2 regions of the Undibacterium sp. 5I1 genome follow, and region 2 is predicted to be linked to the other one. Evidence: predicted binding sites of a transcription regulator. Region 2 holds the regulator's gene; the other holds the start of a gene.
What was found. Region 2 encodes FliA, which starts transcription of late flagellar genes. Its sites were predicted from a motif close to CTAAAGTTTNNNNNNNNNNNGCCGNTA; they were not measured.
Positions count from the first base shown of each region.

Region 1: RGU72_RS14860 (flagellar protein FlaG) is a predicted target of FliA. The motif match lies at 2,112-2,138, and genes of this name have one in related genera.

Region 1 covers NZ_JAVIWI010000001.1:3,387,444-3,397,668, forward strand. The annotation lists gene RGU72_RS14855 (DEAD/DEAH box helicase) at 1-1,612, opposite strand, end outside; gene RGU72_RS14860 (flagellar protein FlaG) at 2,277-2,654, shown strand; gene RGU72_RS14865 (pyridoxal phosphate-dependent decarboxylase family protein) at 3,031-4,554, shown strand; gene RGU72_RS14870 (RimK family alpha-L-glutamate ligase) at 4,600-5,871, shown strand; gene RGU72_RS14875 (hypothetical protein) at 5,903-7,654, shown strand; gene RGU72_RS14880 (transglutaminase family protein) at 7,830-8,768, opposite strand; gene RGU72_RS14885 (circularly permuted type 2 ATP-grasp protein) at 8,765-10,225, opposite strand, start outside.
Region 2 covers NZ_JAVIWI010000001.1:1,554,741-1,564,965, reverse strand. The annotation lists gene flhA (flagellar biosynthesis protein FlhA) at 1-572, shown strand, start outside; gene flhF (flagellar biosynthesis protein FlhF) at 569-1,846, shown strand; gene RGU72_RS06990 (MinD/ParA family ATP-binding protein) at 1,839-2,693, shown strand; gene RGU72_RS06985 (RNA polymerase sigma factor FliA) at 2,700-3,431, shown strand; gene RGU72_RS06980 (flagellar motor protein) at 3,413-4,153, shown strand; gene motD (flagellar motor protein MotD) at 4,161-4,946, shown strand; gene RGU72_RS06970 (flagellar protein FlgN) at 5,287-5,775, opposite strand; gene flgM (flagellar biosynthesis anti-sigma factor FlgM) at 5,772-6,083, opposite strand; gene flgA (flagellar basal body P-ring formation chaperone FlgA) at 6,197-6,856, opposite strand; gene flgB (flagellar basal body rod protein FlgB) at 7,137-7,613, shown strand; gene flgC (flagellar basal body rod protein FlgC) at 7,616-8,020, shown strand; gene RGU72_RS06945 (flagellar hook assembly protein FlgD) at 8,153-8,818, shown strand; gene flgE (flagellar hook protein FlgE) at 8,900-10,183, shown strand.

The sequences.
Region 1 (10,225 bases), 1.8 Mb from region 2:
CGATATGTTTAGAATCGATATTCGCTTCGTTGGCAATCGCACCGACGATATTGCCGGGCTTTACGCCATGCGCATGGCCGACCTCAATACGGAAGGTTTTCATACCAGCATCGGCCGGACGTTCTACACGTTCTCTTGGCGCGAAACTTGGGCGTGCCGCTCTGTCGTTGCGGTCACCCCGGTCGCCTCTATCGCCTCTGTCGCCTCTGTCACCACGATCACTACGCTCAAATTGATTGGTGCGGCTTGCGCGTTCGTTGTTCCAGGTATCGTCGCTGGCTGGGCGCTTATTCTTATCGAGTAAAAGCGGTTCGTTACCACGAGCCATTTTTGCCAGCGCCGCTGCAATTTCTATCGCGGGGACATTATTTTCACGCTCGTAGTCTTCAATCACGGATTGGAATAAAGCCAAATCGCCGGAGGCCAGAGTCAGACTGATTTGTTCTTTAAAACGAGCAATCCGCACATCATTCACCGCCTGGATAGTCGGCAACTCTAATGGTGAAATTAACTGGCGGGTAGAACGCTCTATCGATTTCAACAAACCTTTTTCACGCGGGGTGATGAACAAAATTGCCTCACCGCTACGGCCTGCGCGACCAGTACGACCAATACGGTGGGTATAGCTTTCCGGATCATGTGGCACGTCGTAATTAATCACATGACTAATACGCTCTACGTCCAGACCACGGGCGGCAACGTCGGTGGCAACCAGGATATCGATCTTGCCATCTTTGAGTTGTTGAATCGTGCGTTCGCGTTGCTGTTGTTGTACGTCACCGTTGATTGCGGCAACCGAGAAGCCTCTTGCCTCCAGCTTGCTTGCCAATTCTTCCGTACCCAATTTGGTGCGCGAAAAAATGATCATGCCGTCAAAGGTTTCTGCCTCCAAAATACGGGTCAAGGCATCCAGCTTGTGCATGCCGCTAACCAGCCAATAGCGTTGGCGGATATTGTCGGCGGTACCGGTTTTTGCGGCGACGGTAATCTCTGCCGGATTGTCCAGATAAGTTTGGGCAATGCGCTTAATCGCGGATGGCATCGTGGCAGAGAATAAGGCCGTCTGACGAGTTTCTGGTGTCTCTTGCAAAATACGTTCTACGTCATCAATAAAACCCATGCGTAACATCTCATCGGCCTCATCCAATACCAAAGTTTTAAGCTTGGATAAATCCAGCGATCCCTTATCCAGATGATCAATCACGCGACCAGGTGTGCCAACTACCACATGCACGCCACGACGCAATGCGGACAATTGCGGGCCATAACTCTGGCCGCCATAAATTGGCAAGACATGGAAACCCGGAATATGCGTGGCATAACGCTGGAAGGCTTCTGCCACCTGAATCGCTAATTCGCGGGTCGGTGCCAGCACCAAAGCTTGTGGCGTCGTTTGCTTGATATCAATGCGCGACAAAATCGGCAACGCAAACGCTGCGGTTTTACCCGTACCTGTCTGTGCCTGACCCAATACATCACGATTTGCCAGCAGCGGCGGAATCGTCGCAGCCTGGATCGGTGATGGGGATTCGTAACCGACATCTTTTAAAGCGCGTAACAGCGGTTCGCTTAGATGCAAATCAGAAAATAAGGGGATTGGGGTATCGGACATAGTGCTCTCAGTTCTTATCAGGGCTAGCTCCGCGAATGCGCAGCCATATGAGGCGTAGTTTACTCTTTTGTGAGAGCGGCGGGGCTGAGTTTGTGTGGATGAGGGAGTATGGCTTGAATTGGTTTGAATTGATTTAAATAGATTTAGCCGATCAGATGGTCAACCAGTATGAGCAAATGTCAGCAAACATGACAAAAGTGCATGCACCTCTATTCTGCTACTGCAGCGTTTCCGTAACGCTGCTTTACGCTGGTGATTACACCAGAAATACTACTTGAACTCCTCCCTAAATTAATACTCCCCTTTTGTATATTTAAGTTGTCCATACATTTACAAGCACGTAAGCCGATTTTTTAAAAAATGACGGGGAGTATATTCATATCAGCATGGTAATCGATTTGTAAAATCACAAAATCAGATTGCAAACCCGAAAACTAGCACGCTAGATTCTGCACGGCATCGCTGAGTAGACAATATTTTGCTTAGACCTAAAAATAAGCTCAACTTTTCGGAAAACTGACCGATAAACCTAGTAATCCCTCATTCCATCCTAAGCTAGAAAATTGCGTTTTGTAGGGACGAAGTTGCATTGATGTAGCAAATGAAGTGGCGCATACAGCGGCACAAATCAGGTTTGTAGTATTTATTTAGTATTGGAAATGATATGAGTATCAGTCAAATAACAGGTAGCGGCAACGCCGTCTCCAGTGCGCCTGTGCCAGTGCTACAAACCGTTGCACCTGCTGCAAAATCTGCAAATGCCACGACTGTCGCCGCGACCAGCAGCACCGACAATCAAGCCGCCTCCACCGCGCCGGTCAGTAACGCGGAGCTGAAAAAATCGGTTGATGCGATTAATAACTTTATCAACTCTGACAATAGTGTCAATTTCAGTATTGATAATGACTCTGGAAAAGTCGTCATCAAGATCGTTGATTCTCAAACCAACACGGTATTACGACAAATTCCGTCAGTAGAAGTATTGGCAGTGGCAAAAGATCTGGCTAAATTGCAGGGACTCTTAATCAACGATAAAGCGTAAACCAGCGCTAAACATCCGCCCCCTCACAAACGCTAGGATCAACGCTAGCACCAACGCAAGCCTAAACCTTGTCGGCTAAACCTACAACACGAAACCGCCTACACTAAACAGCCTGCCACGCGCAGGCTGGTTCAAAAGCTGATTTGCACCTGGCAACAACTCTCCCACCATCCTCTTCTGCCGTATTTTCTGTTGATTTTTGATTTGAGCTTAGAAAAAGCACTTATTCTTTGCTTGGACTTTTCTATTTTGATTGATAATTAAATCTAGATTTCCATTGGAACAGCGCATGCCGTCTAAGTTTTTGCGAACTGGTAGCAGCCTAATGGAAAATCTGAGTTAAAACTAAGTTCCGACCTCACAACTGAGAAAAAGCATGCAAAAGATGTCTGCAGATTCGCTTGATCTACCCGATTCGCTTGACCCTGCTGATCCGCTTGCGTGGCAAGAATTCCGTTCGCAAGCGCACCGCATGCTGGACGATATTTTGGGTTATGCAGAGCACATCCGCGATCGCCCGGTCTGGCAGCCAATTCCAGCAGCGACGCGTGAGCAGTTTCGGCAAAACTTGCCGGTGCATGGCAGCGAACTGACCGATGTACACCAAACGTTTATGCAAAATGTACTGCCCTATGCAGTGGGCAATACGCATCCCGGCTTTATGGGTTGGGTACATGGTGGTGGCACACCGGTAGGAACGGTAGCAGAAATGTTAGCCGCCGGCCTTAACGCCAATCTCGGTGGCCGCGACCAGATACCGCTGGAAGTAGAACGCCAGGTTGTGCAGTGGATGCGCGAATTATTCAGCTTCCCAGATACCGCCAGCGGCTTATTTGTCACTGGTACCTCAATGGCAAATTTGATTGCGGTGCTCGTCGCCAGAACTGGTGTACTGGGCACGGAGATTCGTCATACGGGCATCGCTGCCAGCCCGAAACGTCTGGTTGCCTACACGTCTGCAGGGGCGCATGGTTGCATCGCGCAAGCCATGGATTTGTCTGGTCTTGGCATGAACGCTTTGCGACAAATACCGATGAACGCCGATTTTCAATGTGATATTGCCGCGCTAAAAACCGCCATTGCAGCTGATCGCCAGGCCGGATTCACTCCGTTTTTTATTGCTGGTACTGCAGGTACCGTCGATGTTGGTGCGGTGGATGATTTAGTAGCACTGGCCGATCTCGCACAAAGCGAAAATCTTTGGTTCCACGTCGATGGTGCCTATGGTGCGCTGGCGATGTTGGCCCCCGATATTGCTCCGCGATTGACGGGAATACAGCGCGCAGATTCGATCGCATTTGATTTCCACAAGTGGGGGCAAGTGCCGTATGACGCCGGTTTTATTCTGGTGCGTGACGGTGCGGCGCACTACGATACCTTCGCCACGCCAGCCAGTTATTTGCGACGCGAAGCCAAAGGCATGGCGGCAGGTTCGCCCTGGCCTTGTGATTTTGGTCCTGATTTATCACGTGGATTCAGGGCACTTAAAACCTGGTTCACGATTCAAGTGTACGGCGCAGAGCGACTAGGTCAGGTGATTTCTACCACCTGTAAATTAGCGCAGTATATGCGGCAGCAGATAGAAGCCAAGCCGGGGCTAGAACTACTAGCCCCGGTGTCGTTGAATATTGTTTGTTTTCGCTACCACGGTGCTAAGCTTGATCTCGATGTGGCAGACGGAAGTAATACCGACAAAAGTAATATTGATCAGATTAATGCGAAGATTGTCGTTGCCATCCAGGAGTCCGGCATTGCAGCGCCTTCCACCACCATCATCAACGGCCAACTGGCCATCCGCGCAGCGATTGTTAATCATCGCACTCGTGAAATAGATGTCGATGCACTCATCACAGCAGCGATACGGTTTGGTAACTCACTTGCAGCATCTAACGCGAATTAATACCACTAAATACTCTCTAATTTTGAATCAGATCAGCGAAAAATTATGACAACTCCCGACACAGACAACGCAGCAAATGGAGCTGGCGCACCGGCGCCACAAGAGGACAGCCAACATACATTTATCGGTCTGGCGCCGCTAATGCGATTAGCGTTTTCTGGCGTGGATTTAAAGCCTTTTGGCGCAGAGCTGATTGAGTATGCGACCAAGCATCCGAATGATGGCAATGTAATGATGGACCTGGCGACTTTGCTGCTCTTGATTGGTCATAGTGAACCAGCATTAGCAACCCAAATGGAGGCGCTAAAAATACAGCAACTGTATTCTGTGCCGACCACGGCTGTTCCAAAAATCCGTTTACTGGCACTGATGGCCGCAGGTGATTTAATGGCGAATACGCCGCTAGAATTTTTATTAGAAAACGCCGATATCGCGCTGGATTTACTCTACGTTGGCGATGGTATCCCTGCCCTGCCCGCCTTGCCTGAGCATGATGTGATGTTTGTCGCCGTGGGTGAGTCGGATGATAACCACGCGCTGTTAGAAGCATTAGAAGATATCGTCCAAGATTGGCCTCGACCTGTGCTGAACATGCCCGGACGGATTGCACATTTGGGGCGCGACAATGCCTGTGCCTTATTACAATCGGCAGACGGCGTTGTGATGCCAACCTCAGTGCGGATAGACCGCAAAACTCTACGTAAGATCGCCAATGAAGAACTGACCATCACCAGTCTGCTGTCCGATGGTGATTTCCCCATTATTGTGCGTCCAGTGGGATCGCATGCCGGTCAGGGCTTAGAAAAAATTACGTCTCCCAGCGCCATCGCCGATTATCTGATGGGCATGCTCAGCGATGAATTTTATATCGCTCGTTTTGTCGATTATCGCAGTGAGGATGGATTTTTTAGAAAATACAGAATCATGCTGATCGATGGTCAACCATTCATTTCTCACATGGGAATTTCTTCTCATTGGATGATCCATTATCTGAATGCAGGTATGGCGGATAGCCCGGAAAAACGGGCGGAAGAAGAACGCTTTATGGCCAGTTTTCAGTTTGATTTTGTGCCGCGTCATCAAGCTGCTTTTAGAGCGATTAGCGAGCGCATAGGTCTGGATTATGTCGGCATTGATTGCGGAGAAACCAGTGACGGACAGTTACTGATTTTTGAAGTGGATAGCGACATGATTGTGCACTCGATGGACCCGGTTGATTTGTATCCGTACAAACAGCCGCAGATGCAAAAATTGTTTACCGCGTTCCGGTCTATGGTTGCTAAAACTGCGGCGCTTGCGCCCCAGCAAAGTTCATGACCATCATGGATGCTAAATGAATACTCAATGAATGATTCCATCTATTGCCATTAAACCCAAGAATCTGGCAGCAGTTGCTGAACAGATTCTTGCACCTGCCAAGTTGCCACCAACCGAGCAACTTTTACGGGATGGCGGCGATGCGCGGATTGCAATCGCAGTGGGGCAAGATGAGGATGGTATGTCCAACAAATATGGCTGCCAATCGTTGCCCAATGATGCACTGCTGGCGTATGGCTCGTCGACTGCGTCGACTATTTCCACCCACGCTTTTGCAGCGGCAAATAGCTTAAGGCAACAACTGCTTGTGGCGTTAAATACTGAAACACCCCAGATTATTTACCAGCATGAACTTGATCGTGTACGGCAAGAATTAAATCACTTATGTGAGCTTGATAAAGTATCCGGTACCGATTTAATCTTTGCCGCTTCGGGCACCGATTTACATTTAATTGCAGCTCAGCTTGTTGCCCAACGAGCGCGGCAGAATAGAGAAACGAATAAAGAAAAGAATAAAGAAAAAAGCGAAGACCTGAGCAAAACAGCATCGCTGCTCGTAATCATGATGGAGGCGGAAGAAACCGGTAGCGGCGTACCGATGGCAGTTGCGGGCAGGCACTTTAGTAGCCGCTCTGCCTTGGGCGAATCGGTCACGGTCGGCACCAGTATTATTGCTAATGCTGTTACCGATGCTGTCGTTGAAACTGATGTTCAGATTGAAGTCGTCACGGTAGCCATCCGCTTGTCCGACGGCACACCGAGAGCCACCGACGAGGTGGATGCCGAGGTTGCGTCCTTCGCCAATAATGCCGTAACGCGCGGTCAACAAGTCTTATTGACCTTGGTTGATGTCACCAAAACCGGAATGATAGCGCCCTCGATTGCCTGCGCGCAGCAACTAAGCCACCGCTTACCTGATACGGTGACGGTGTTAGTGGATGCTTGCCAGTTCAGATTATCGAACGCGAGCTTGCATGGCTATTTGTCACATCATTTTATGGTGGCATTGACCGGCTCTAAATTTTTAACCGGGCCCACATTTTCTGGTGTGCTGATGATCCCACCAGATATCGCACAAAGCTTACGCCGAATCAGCATGCCGCCGGCCTTACAGCCATATTCTTGTCGCGCAGACTGGCCGCAGGATTGGGCAGCGGCAGATGCGTTGGCGCATGTGGCCAACTTTGGATTATTGCTGCGCTGGGAGGCGGCGCTGGAGGAGTTACGCGCATTTCGGGCGGTACCTGAGACAGCGATTGTCCAATTTTTAGAACAGTTCTCAGCGGCATTTGCAGACTATCTGGAGAAGCATCCGGAGCTGCAAAGTGTGCCAGTACCGCGATTGGACAGACAAGCGTTGAACGTTGAAGTAAGCTGGGATCAACAAAAGACTATTTTCCCTTTTTTGCTTTGTGCCTCTGCAACGCCGGATCATCGCGACCATCCAACACCATTGAGTCGGGAACAAACGATGCAGGTATACCGGCTGTTACTACCTGATTTGAGCGGGCGTTCTGATTTGGGATTTGGCGACGCGCCTGGTGGCGAATTTCTTGAAGAATTTGGTAAAGTAGTAGCATTGCGGTGCCAGCTGGGACAACCGGTTTTATGTGGTCAGCGGGCTGGATTACCCGTCAGTGCTTTGCGCCTGTGCGCCAGCGCCAGGTTGATTGTGGAAGCGACAGCCAATCAAGGCCAACAAGCATCACAGGTCATTGCGAAGGCATTGGCGGTTTTAGATAAAACAATCGTATTGATCCAGCATGTCAGCCAGCGGAGTTAAATCAGCTTGATTCAACGTCATTCCCGCCAAACACATAAGATGTACCAATCATATACTCCCCATTATTTTTTATAAATAATGCTGATTGTCCAATGATTACTTGGACGACCCATATATACATCCTACCAGTATAATAAAATATCGAGCTTAATCTGAGCAATGTGCTGAGCGTTCCTTACGCTGGCAAGGCTTCTGCAAATTCTTCGTTGAGCGGTATGACGGTGACATTGACTTGTAGTTCTTGACCGTTACCGCCCAGCACCAGACCGCGCATCGGTGTGACATCGCTAAAATCCCGCCCCCAGCCCAAGGTGATATGTTCGCGCTGAACCAGGCAGTGGTTGGTGGGATCGAAATCAATCCAGCCCAGTCCCGGGCAAAATAAAGATACCCAGGCATGCGATGCGTCGGCACCGATCAGTCTTGCTTGTCCGGCAGGCGGGTGCGTGAGAATGTAGCCACTGATGTAGCGGGCTGGCAAACCCAGACTGCGCAAACAACCGATCATTAAATGCGCAAAATCCTGGCATACGCCACGCCGCCATTCCAGCAATTCTTCTAAGGTTGTGGAGATCTCAGTAGCTTTGTCGTCGAACTCAAAATCGTCAAAAATACGCCGCGTTAAATCCATTGCCGCATCCAGCAATGGCCTGCCCGGGGTAAAACTGACGCGCGCATATTGCGCCAGCAAATCGCCACAACTGATATGCGGCGAGGCATATAAATAGCGGCAAATTTCTAAGGTTGCCGGGCTGCGGACTTGCAGCATCATGTCGCGTAAATGCTCCCACGCCATGGTGCCTCTGATCTGACTAAGATCGCGGCGCGGGCTGAGCGCAACTACAGATTCTGCATGTACCAGCAAGGTTTTATGCGGCACCGTAATTGTCACGTGACGGGTGCCGTTACCAAAATAATCAACACCATCGACCCCGTCATCTTCGCCTGGGTCCATCACGATCTGATGGAACTCTGTCTGTTGGTACGCAAAGTCCCGCGGTGTCATGTGCAAAAACTGCTGAGATAAGGTGACCAGGCTTGGGTAGGTGTAACGGGTCTCATGCACTACACGGTAGCGCACTGGGGCACTATTATTGTCGACTAAAGTATTCATGCTGCTTGGGACTTTGTTTGCTGATCGCCGGTGTAACTAAAAAATTGTGCGCTGATCTGTTCTGATATGGCTTCGCTGGCGATTTTGATGCGATATAAGAGGTCGATCAAATGCGCGTTACCACAATATAAATCCGTCTCTGGCACCAACGCGATTAATTCTTCTCTGATGGGTGCAAACTGTTCCGCACCACAGGGACCATATGTGACGGCTAATTTTCTGAGGCTTTTTAAAATTCCCTCTACCTGGTAAACAATAGAACGCGGATTGCTGTCATCCAGAACTAGCAAATCGAGTACAGGCAACCACTCCGGTTGCGACTGATAGCGGGCGTTGTAGCTGACGGTACTGTCTGACAATTCCAATACCCAGTCGAGATCGCCATTGACATCCATCACCAAGGCGCGTTGCAAAACGATGGTCTGAAATTGTAGGCGCTCCAGACGCCGGCCAACCGACATAAAGCGCCAGCCCAAATCACGGTTCATACCATCGAGGGCGAAACCGACCATGGTCATCGAGGTGGCTGCGGCGTCATCCAGTATGCTCATGACTTCGGCTTGGGATAGAGTTTGTCGAGTTTGTGGTGTCTGCGCTTCGGTACTGGTACGTTGCACCATACGGTTGAGTGCGCGCCAGTTATCGACGGATAAACGTTCACGCAATTTACTGGCGATGTCGTACAGTTGTTGCTGTTGTCGTGCCAAGCCGGTGGCGTTTGGCGAGACCACGCCGAGCAGCATTTCGGCTTCGATCTCAGCATCCGTTAACACCATGTCTGCGGTGGGTTTTAGTACCAGAGTTTGGTTTTGGTTTTGGTTTTGCGTTTGGTTTACATATTGGCTTTGCGACTGACCCTGACCTTGAGATTGGCTTTGTGCCTGACTTTTGTCTTGGTCTTGAGTCAGCGTTTGGCTCAGTGCGTGAACTACTGCGGGGGTGCCTCCCGGCGGCACTTCTTTGACTTTGACTGGCTTGAGATTAATCAGTTGAAACCATGCACACAAGGCTTTCACCGCAGGCCATTCTGCACCGCGATCCTCTAACAAAATATTGAATAAAAAATTCAGCGACACACGCGTCAGTCGAGCCACATTATCGCAACGCTCTGCATTACGACCAAACCAAAATAAGTTCTCGGCCATGCGGCTGGATAAATGTGTATCGTCACGAATCAGATCACGACTAGTGGTAGTGCGCTTTAATAAATGATGGGTATCGATATGGGCATTGGCCTGCACCCAAGTGTCTTTACTACTGCCACCGCGCTGCATGGCAATCACGCGCGCATCGGGGCCAGTTGCCACGCGGGTCAAACCGCCCGGCATGACAACATATCCCTTAGGTGTGGCGCAGGCATAGACCCGCAAGCCGACGGCGCTGGCGCTTAAGCTGTCTGGCGTGCCTAGCTTCCAGACCGGGGCTTGGGATAGTCGTACCAATTCTTGTGCTACATA
Region 2 (10,225 bases):
AAGTTCAGCAATTGATGGATCACCTTGCAAAAGATACGCCAAAGTTAGTCGAGGAATTGGTGCCCAAACTATTGCCACTCTCTATTTTGCAGAAGGTATTACAAAACCTCTTGATCGAGGGTGTGCACATCCGCGATATGCGCACCATTATCGAAACCTTGTCAGAGCATGGCATGCATACCCAAGACGCGAACGAGCTAACGACTTACGTTCGTATTGCATTAGGTCGTGCAATTGTGCAGCAGATATTCCCGTCCACCAATGAGTTGACTGTCATGACATTAGATAACCGGTTAGAACGTTTGCTGATGCAAGCATTGCAAACGAGTGGCTCTGATGGTGCTGGTATTGAGCCAGGATTGGCCGATACCTTGGCAACACAGACAGAGGCCGCAGCCAAGCATCAAGAGCAGATGGGTTTAGCGCCGGTTCTCTTAGTACCCGGTCCTTTAAGAGCGCTGTTGTCGCGTTTCTTGAGACGCACTTTGCCTCAGTTAAAAGTGTTATCGCAAGCAGAATTACCAGAAACAAAAACAATTAGAGTTACCGGCCTGGTTGGAGGGCAATTATGAACGTGAAGAAATTTTCAGCGAATACATCGCGCGAGGCAATTCGTATGGTGAAGGATGCACTCGGTTCGGATGCGGTCATTCTCTCTAACCGTAATGTCGATGGAAAAGTGGAAATACTGGCGATGACAGATGAGACGATGAGTTCAATTGCGACATCATCGGATTCGCGTACGATCCCAGAGATTGCGAAATTTCCACCACGGTTACAGCAGGCTGAACAGGGACGGCAAGCCAGCGAATCGCCTCTGTTCTCAAAATCTCAGCCACACGCCTTAGATAACTTAGTCAGTGGCGGTGAATTAGCCGACGTGATGACTGAAATCCGGTCTATGCGCAGTATGCTGGAAGCGCAGCTGGCGGAGATATCCTGGACGAATACCCAAAAGCGTCAACCTCAAAAAACAGAAGTAATGCGGGAGATGCTGGCAACGGGTTTCAGTGCAAGCTTGTCCCGTTATCTCGTCGATAAAATGCCAGATTCAGAAACTGTCGCTAGCAGCATGGATTGGATTAAAGCGGTCTTAAATCGCAATTTATCTACCATCAATAATGAGAGCGAAATCTTAGAAAAAGGCGGCGTTTATGCTTTGGTTGGCCCTACAGGCGTAGGCAAAACCACCACCACAGCAAAACTCGCTGCCCGCTGCGTGATGCGCCATGGCCCTGCCAAACTGGCATTGATTACGACGGATGGTTATCGTATTGGTGGCTACGAACAATTGCGTATTTACGGCAAAATATTAGGCGTGATGGTGCACTCGGTCAAAGATGAATCTGATTTACGAATTGCTTTGTCTGAACTAAAAAATAAACATACCGTATTAATCGATACGGTCGGCGTCAGCCAACGCGACAAAATGGTGACGGAGCAGGTTGCTATGTTGTCTGGTGCAGATGCCAATGTGAAACGCTTATTGTGTTTAAACGCGACCTCTACAGGCGAGACACTCAGTGAGGTCGTTCGGGCTTATCAGGGTAGCGGGTTGGCGGGATGTATTTTGACCAAGCTTGATGAGGCCGCGACTATCGGCGGCGTGTTAGATATCGCAATTCGTCAAAAGCTTCATATCTATTATCTCGCCAGTGGCCAGCGTGTGCCTGAGGATTTGCACATCGCAAACAAGCAGTACCTGGTTGATCGCGCATTCAAATTAAAACGAGAGACATCTGCCTATCGATTGCAAGATGAAGAGCTACCGATGGTGATGGCAAATGCGGCTATCGCCTCCGCCGCGAATACCAATAATGGTTTGAGGGAGGTGTCTTTTGGCTAGTTTTGATCAGGCAGAAGGCTTGCGCCGGATGTTAGAGGCGCCAAGACCTCGTGTGCTCACGTTTTTATCCGCTTTGCGTGACGAAGAAAAAAGTGGCATGCTTATTAATTTAGGTGCTTCTCTTGCGAGAAAAGGGCAGCAAGTCTTGATGGTTGACGCCAGATCTTCGGCCAATAGTATTGGCGCGTGGCTCAATGCAAATACCGAGCAGACCTTGTTGGACGTTGCAAGACAACGGCGTACAATGCAAGAGGCAGTAAAAATTGTATCAGCAGGCTTATCTGTGACGATGCTCTCAAAATATGCGACTGCATTGGCGCGACTGCCGGCCGAAAATACTAAGCGTTTATCCCGTGTTTTTGATGTTGCTGCAAACAGTGCGGACTTAGTCATTGTGGACAGCGAAATTGATGGCGATGATGCGTTCCCGCTAGCTTCATTTGAAGAGAGCGAAGTCGTAATACAAGTATCTGCCAATGCGGCCACGATTAAAGATGCTTATGGTTTGATTAAACGTGTCAATAACCGCGTAGGCCGTCGTTCTTATGGTATTTTAGTATCGGGTGTAACAGAACCGGAAGCACGATTGGTTTATACCAATATGGCACAAGCAGCTAGTCGATATTTAGCAGTACCTTTGCATTTTGTTGGCTACGTGCCAGAGGACGATCACATGAAAAAAGCAGCGCATTTAGGTCGTTCGGTGATTGATGCATTCCCATTGGCGGGTGCCTCTATTGCGTTTTCTCAATTAGCTGAGCGGCTTGCCTTGACCGCAAGATCAACAGCCCGCTCAACATTAGGTTTACATGGATTGCCAGAGTTAGGTATTCGTCTCGGAATTTGATTGATTATGTACACCGCTAGCGGAAAATCAGATAAAAATTCCCTACTTACGGAGCATGCTCCACTAGTGAAGCGACTCGCTTATCAATTAAAAGCGAGATTGCCCCCCAGCGTCGAAGTTGATGACTTAGTGCAGGCCGGTATGATAGGTCTGCTAGATGCCGTTAACCGTTATGAAGACAATCACGGCGCACAATTTGAAACCTATGCAGTGCAACGCATACGCGGTGCAATGCTGGATGAATTGCGCAGCAGTGATTGGCTGCCGCGTGGTGTGCGCCAAAACATGCGCAAAATTGAAAACGCAATGAACGCATTGCAGCAAAAATTAGGACGTCCACCGCTAGAAACGGAAGTTGCTAAGTTGCTGAAATTGAGTCTGGCCGAATACCAGGATTTGCTGGGTGAGAGTGGCGGACATCAACTCGTGTATTACGAAGATTTTCATGATGCAGATACCAAAGAGCATTTCCTCGATCATTACTGTAACGATCGTTCAGGCGATCCTTTAGAAGATCTTTTGCATGGCGATTTTCGTGATGCTGTGATCTTCGCGATTGATAGTTTGCCCGAGCGAGAAAAGCTACTCATGGGTTTGTATTACGAACAAGAGCTCAATTTAAAAGAGATAGGCGCCGTCATGGGCGTATCCGAATCCCGGATATCGCAACTTCATAGCCAGGCAGTAGCCCGACTCAGGGCTTCGTTAAGGGAGAAAGCGTGGACTGGGCTAGCCTAATTGGATTTATCTTAGTAGTTGTCGGCATCTTTTCAGGCCAGCTGATTGAGGGTGGACGCTTATCCTCCTTAGTGCAGCCTGCTGCGTTTGTTATCGTTGTCGTCGGCACGATTGGCGCTGTTTTGTTGCAAAGCCGGATGCCCACGTTTATCCGTGGCATAAAAATGCTACGGTGGATCATCTCCATGCCAATAGATACAAGTAAAAAAACTATACAAGAAGCCTTGATCTGGAGTGTTGTCGCACGTCGTGAGGGTTTCCTCAGTCTTGAGCGCTACATGGATTCTAGTAAAGATCAATTTATTAGCAAAGGCTTACGCCTGGTGATTGACGGTGTTGATCCATCCCGCTTAAAAGACATTCTTGACGTCGATATTTCTTTGTACGAGATGGAGCAAAGACAAGCAATAAAAATTTGGGAAGCCGCGGGAGGCTACTCGCCGACGATAGGAATCTTGGGGGCGGTACTCGGCTTAATCCATGTTATGGAGAATCTGACAGACCCAAGCAAACTCGGTAGTGGTATTGCAGTCGCTTTTGTCGCGACTATTTACGGTGTTGGATTAGCAAACCTACTTTTTCTACCCATTAGTAATAAGCTCAAAGAAATTATTCACCGGGAAGTTGTCCGGCGCGAGATGTTATCAGATATTTTTTATAGCATTGCTCTTGGTGATAGCCCTCGTGTAATCGAAGAGCGCCTGGCAAACCATAAAAATTAAATTGGTCATGAAGAGAAAGAAATACCAGGAAGAACATGATAACCATGACAGATGGTTAGTTTCTTACGCCGATTTCATCACCTTATTATTTGCTTTTTTTGTAGTGATGTACGCGATATCATCGGTCAACGAAGGCAAATATCGGGTGTTGTCTAATTCTCTTACGGGGGCATTCGGTAAAGCAGTTTTGGTGCAATCAGTAAAACGGGATATCGACGTTGAACCGACGATTAAGCTAGATCCTCTTCCCATCATCAGACCCAAAAATGCGGAACCATTACGCAAAGAACGTGAGCAAATGACTGGCATTGCACGCGATATTTTGGCCGTGCTGGAACCGTTGGTCAGAGAGGGGAAAGTACGCGTAACTCAGACTAGTCGCGGCGTAACGATAGAAATTAATGCTAGCGTGCTTTTTGCCCCTGGTGAAGCGAAGCTCAATGATGATTCAAACCAGGCATTAACGGCGATCGCTTCTGTATTGAAGTTAGATAGTCACGCAATTCAGGTCGAGGGATATACCGATAATCTTCCTATCAAAAATACTAATTTTCCCTCGAACTGGGAATTATCTGCTGTACGTGCAAGCACCGTAGTTCGATTGTTCACAGAAAATGGGGTCGATGAGAATCGAATGACTGCAGTTGGTCAGGGACCAAAAATGCCAGTTGGATCAAATGACACTATAGACGGCAGAGCGAGGAATCGACGCGTCACTGTCACTATCTTGGCTATTTTGCCGGAATCGGGTATTGATGTTCCGGTTACCTCTGCCGATAAAAGAACTAACTGAGCTTGTAATCTGCGTGTAATGTGTTAGTGCAAGTATAAGTGCAATACTAGTTATCAGCCTTGCACAAAAATACAGCTACGTGCTCGTTATATTTTACTTTTTTGCTAGGTAACGTGAAATACTGGATCAAATACTCATTCTCGATTAGACTATACTCACTATGAGTATAGTCTAGTCGTACAAATAATTATTAGGCGATAAGATATATTTGGAGGGTATGGTAGGGGAGTATATCAAGCTACCTAGTTTGTAAAACAATATATAGCTATCAAAAATTGTTATCTAATTGTGACTTTCGCAGACAAACCAGAGTTGACGCAGTAACTGTCGTTGGGTTCAATTAACCTGCAACGACACCACGACCCGTCATATTTTTGACAGTGGACTGACCATTAGGTCCGTACATTGATCCAGCGGGATTATTTTGTTGCAGTATATTTAATGCGTTTTGGTTGCGAGTGAATTGGCGGTTAATTAAAATGCCATTTGTGCGGTTATTTTCTTGCGCTTGCTCAGAAATTGTTAAAAGTGTTTTCCAGTAATTCGATGTTTCTACTTCTGCCGGAGCTTTTTCTAGTAATGCCTGCATGCCGGAATTATCTGAAGTGAATCCTAATTCTTTTAAGCTTGATGCGCGCAATTTTTCTAATTCTGACACTTTTGCTATTATGAGACTCTTGTTTTTAGTCAGATCAATTAGATCATTCACACGTGCTTCAACTAGCGCAGCTTGTTCCAATTTCAACAACTCAGATAATGATGTCATTTCTACGACTTCATCTTCAAGGCATTGATTTAATTGGAGTAGTTTTGCGCTGGAGAGGTTCATGATGATTGTTTTCTGGAGTTTAATAAATCTTTAACAGTCTCAAGCAAGCCATCAGCTACTTTTTCTGAGTTGACCTGGAAGCGTCCTTCAGAAATGGCGAGCTTAATTTCTTCCACTTTTTTTGTTGCAAACACACCGCTATTAGCCTGAGTATTTTGTAAAGCCTGCAATTGCGTCGACAGGGGCGAGATCTGCACCGTATGCGAAGGCGTCGTTGCTACCTCTGCTTTATCGGGCGAGCGATCAGTACGAACCTGAGTACCAGTTGGTACTGCCGGCGTACTTGGTAGTGCGTCATTAATTTTCACAGCGTTACCCTCTTTATTCGGATTTATATACATCTACGTTATGTATATCGGCTGCGTTATTTTAAACTTTAACCTTGAGTAAGGAAATATCGTTCCAAATGGTAATTTCCGATTCAATAGGTGACCTCAATGATCCCACCAGCTCTGGCTATTCCGCTAACTACTTGACCTGACATTGTCTTTGCTTTTGCTACTTGTCCTTCGCTGGCATTGTTTAATGCCTGTCCGTCAGTCGCCACTTGAAATCCTTTACCCGTACTGGTTACGCGCACGGATTGTCCTTGTTGCACTACCGGAGGATTTTTTAGTATGTCTCCTCTTAATGTAGTGCCAGACGTGACGGATGTCGTTATTGACCTGCCTATCGCTTGCTCTGGATTTGTCACAACACCATTTGGTAGGCTTGATAATTCTCCTTTGGTTTTGATTAGATCCGAGGCTGTCAGAACATGTCCTATCGCCAAAGATCCCGCAGTGACATAGTAATCGCCAGTAATTTGCACATTTGCTGTGAGATACACAATCCAAGGCGTTGGTTCTGCGCAGCGTACGCCTACCGTAATCTTGCCCCAAGGTTTACTTCCCTGAGGTAAAAATGGCAATAAATTAGGGCATGCAGCTAAGTTTAAGCGACTATCCAGTGGCCCAACGCTAATGCGCACATCGCCAGATTGGCCGGCGGACTGTGTTTTTAAAAAGTTTTCTGCTGCCTCTCTCACCGCCAAGGGATTTTGCTGAGCGTTGTTTGGCTCGGCAACGACTTGCGTGCTCAAGATTATGCTTAGGATGGCCAGCATTGATCTCGATATTAATCGCTTTTTCATTGGATTCTCGGTGGAAGCATTGAATCAAATTGTAGGTTTTATCTTGGAAAGTAAATCGAGGAATAGACGGTATTTTGGTCTTCTTTTTAGACGATTGGACTTGCCTTTACGGGGATAACATGCAAAGCATCAAAAACCGTTTAAACAGCCGCTGATATTGCTTTTACTTAAATTATCGCGTTGTTATCAAGCTAAAACTGGACTAAAGCAGATCGTAATTGGAGGGAATATGGCTAACAGAATCGACGATTATTTTCGTTTTCAAGAAACTGCGCTATCTGTCAGAGGGCAGCGTCAGCAATTGATTTCATCCAATATCGCTAACGCTGACACGCCCAATTATAAAGCGCGCGATATCGATTTTTCGTCCGCGATGAGTAATGCATTGAATAATGCAGCCACTTCAACATCGACTGGCGCTGCCGTCAACCAGAATGGCAATTTGGCTAATAATGCAATGAGCCAAACAGTAAATCAATCCTCAGCTGAGTTAATAAAAACATCTCCTAATCATCTTGACGGACAAAATAGTGCCGGCACTAGTCAGCTATTGTACCGAAACCCCGTACAGAGCAACGTGGACGGCAACACGGTAGATATGGATGTGGAGCGCAATCAATTCGCGGATAACTCTTTGCGTTATGAGGCTAGCCTTACTATGATTAATATGCAGATTCGCGGCATGTTGGCCGCTATCCAGGGGTAATTATGTCCTTATTCAATATTTTTAATGTCGCAGGTTCCGCCATGAGTGCCCAGGCACAGCGCTTGAATGTGGTGTCTAGTAATTTAGCCAACGCCGATAGCGTAACCAGCTCAAACGGTCAGCCCTATAAAGCCAAACAGGTCGTTTTTAGCGCCGTGCCGTCCAGCGATGCCACTGCCACATCCGTCAAGGTGAAGGAGGTCGTCGAAGATGGTAATCAACCTAAATTGATATATGACCCTAAGCATCCTCTTGCCGATGAAAAAGGTTATGTGGCGACGCCAAATGTCAATGTTGTCGAAGAAATGGTGAATATGATTTCTGCCTCTCGCTCTTACCAGACAAACGTTGATACGATGAATGCCGCTAAAACTTTGTTGCTTAAAACCCTTACTTTAGGTCAGTAAGTAATCATGTTGTTCAATGCTACTTAGTTTTGTTATTAGCAAAATTAGTAAAAGCATTGTGTTAAAAATGTCTCATCAGCGTATCAATAAAATACTTTTGCAACGCTCTAAATACTGGATGAAGGAGTTCAAATGACTACTATTACTAATACCGTTGATCCAGCTTTACTGGCGACGCAGAACGGTACTGCAGCGACAAAATCGACTGTAGCAGATACTCAAAATCAATTTTTGAATTTGCTCGTAACGCAAATGAAAAATCAGGATCCACTGAACCCGATGGACAACGCTCAGGTGACAAGTCAGTTAGCCCAGTTATCCACAGTAACAGGGATCAATCAGCTCAATGCTGCAGTCGCTACTTTAAGCACCAATATGATTGCTGGACAAAATTTACAGGCCGCCAACATGATTGGTCATGGTGTGATTGCACCTGGTAGTGCAATTAGTTTGTCTAGCGGTAAATCGATTTATGGCATCGATTTAGTTCAGGGCGCAGACAAGGTCGATGTCACGATTAAAAATGCCGCCGGTGCTACGGTTAAGACAATTAGTCTTGGCTCAACAGCATCAGGCCTTAATCAATTAACCTGGGATGGTAGCACCGATGCTGGTGGTGTTGCGGCTGACGGCCAGTACACATTCTCTGTAGCTGCAACTTCAGCAGGCAAAGCGGTGGATGCAACTGCATTAAGTTTTGGCCTCGTGTCTAGCGTTACATCCAACGCGCAAGGAGTTAAATTGAGTGTGGCGAATATTGGTGATATCAGTATGGCCGATATCAGAAAAATCTATTAAGAACAATCTGCAAAAAATCTATTCTTGTCATTTTAAGTTCAACTTCAGTTAATTTAATTCTAGTAAATAAGGGGAAATATCATGGGTTTTCAACAAGGCTTAAGCGGCTTAAACGCGGCATCCAAATCGTTAGACGTGATCGGCAATAACATCTCCAATGCCAGCACGGTTGGCTTTAAACAGGCAGAAGTGCAATTTGCCGATGTCTATGCCAATTCTCTCAATGGCTCAGGTGGTGGACAAGTTGGTATTGGTACTAAAGTTGCCGCGATTGCTCAGCAATTTACGCAGGGTAATGTGACCAATACGAATAATCCTTTGGATATCGCGATCAATGGCAATGGATTTTTTAGAATGAACACGAATGGCTCAGTGTCTTATACCCGGAATGGTCAATTCCAGTTAGATAAAAACGGCAATATTATCAATGCGCAGGGTGCACAGCTAACGGGCTATGTTGCTAATGCAAACGGTGTCTTATCGACTGGTGCCCCAGCGCCGATTAATATCAACACGGCTGATATTTCGCCAGCGCAAACCAAGGTCGCAAATGCACTCGTCAATCTGGATTCGCGTCAGACAAATCCTGGTGGTGCTTCACCGATCGCGTTTTCACCAACGGATCCAACTTCTTATAACAACGCGACTTCCGTATCTGTCTTTGATAGCTTGGGTAATTCACATGAGCTGCAAACTTTTTTTGCAAAAGACCCCGCCGCGTTGACATGGAATGTTTATGCCACAAGTGATGGAGTACCGATTGGTTATGTGCCTCCAGCAGCGCCTGTTGCCTTAGGACAGTTGACCTTTGACAATTTGGGCAAGATGGTTGCTGCAACGCCGGCATTTTCTGCAAATGATCCAAGAGCGTTAAAGGTTGCTGTTCCAGTTACCACTGGCGCGGTTACCCCAATTTCAACGCCGATTGATATCAAATTAGATTTTACTGGTTCAACCCAATTCGGTTCTAATTTCAGTGTTAGTACGCTCAAGCAGGATGGTTTTGCGTCAGGTAAGTTGTCCAGTTTTAGTACCGCTAAAGACGGGACGATCGTTGGTAGTTATACCAACGGTAAAACAGCAGTGTTAGGGCAAGTTGTTCTGGCGAGTTTTACCAACGCAAATGGTTTGCAGTCAGTTGGCGATAATCAATGGAACGAGACTTCAACCTCTGGCCAAGCGTTAATTGGCGCACCAGGCTCTAGCGGTCAAGGAACTTTGACCTCGTCTGCCGTTGAGGATTCAAACACAGATCTTACGGCGGAACTGGTCAACATGATTACTGCCCAGCGAGTTTATCAAGCTAATGCCCAGACGATCAAAACAGAAGATCAAATTCAGCAAACCTTGGTGAACTTGCGATAAGCATTAAATCAATAGACTGATATGACTCGCGCGAATGCGGGG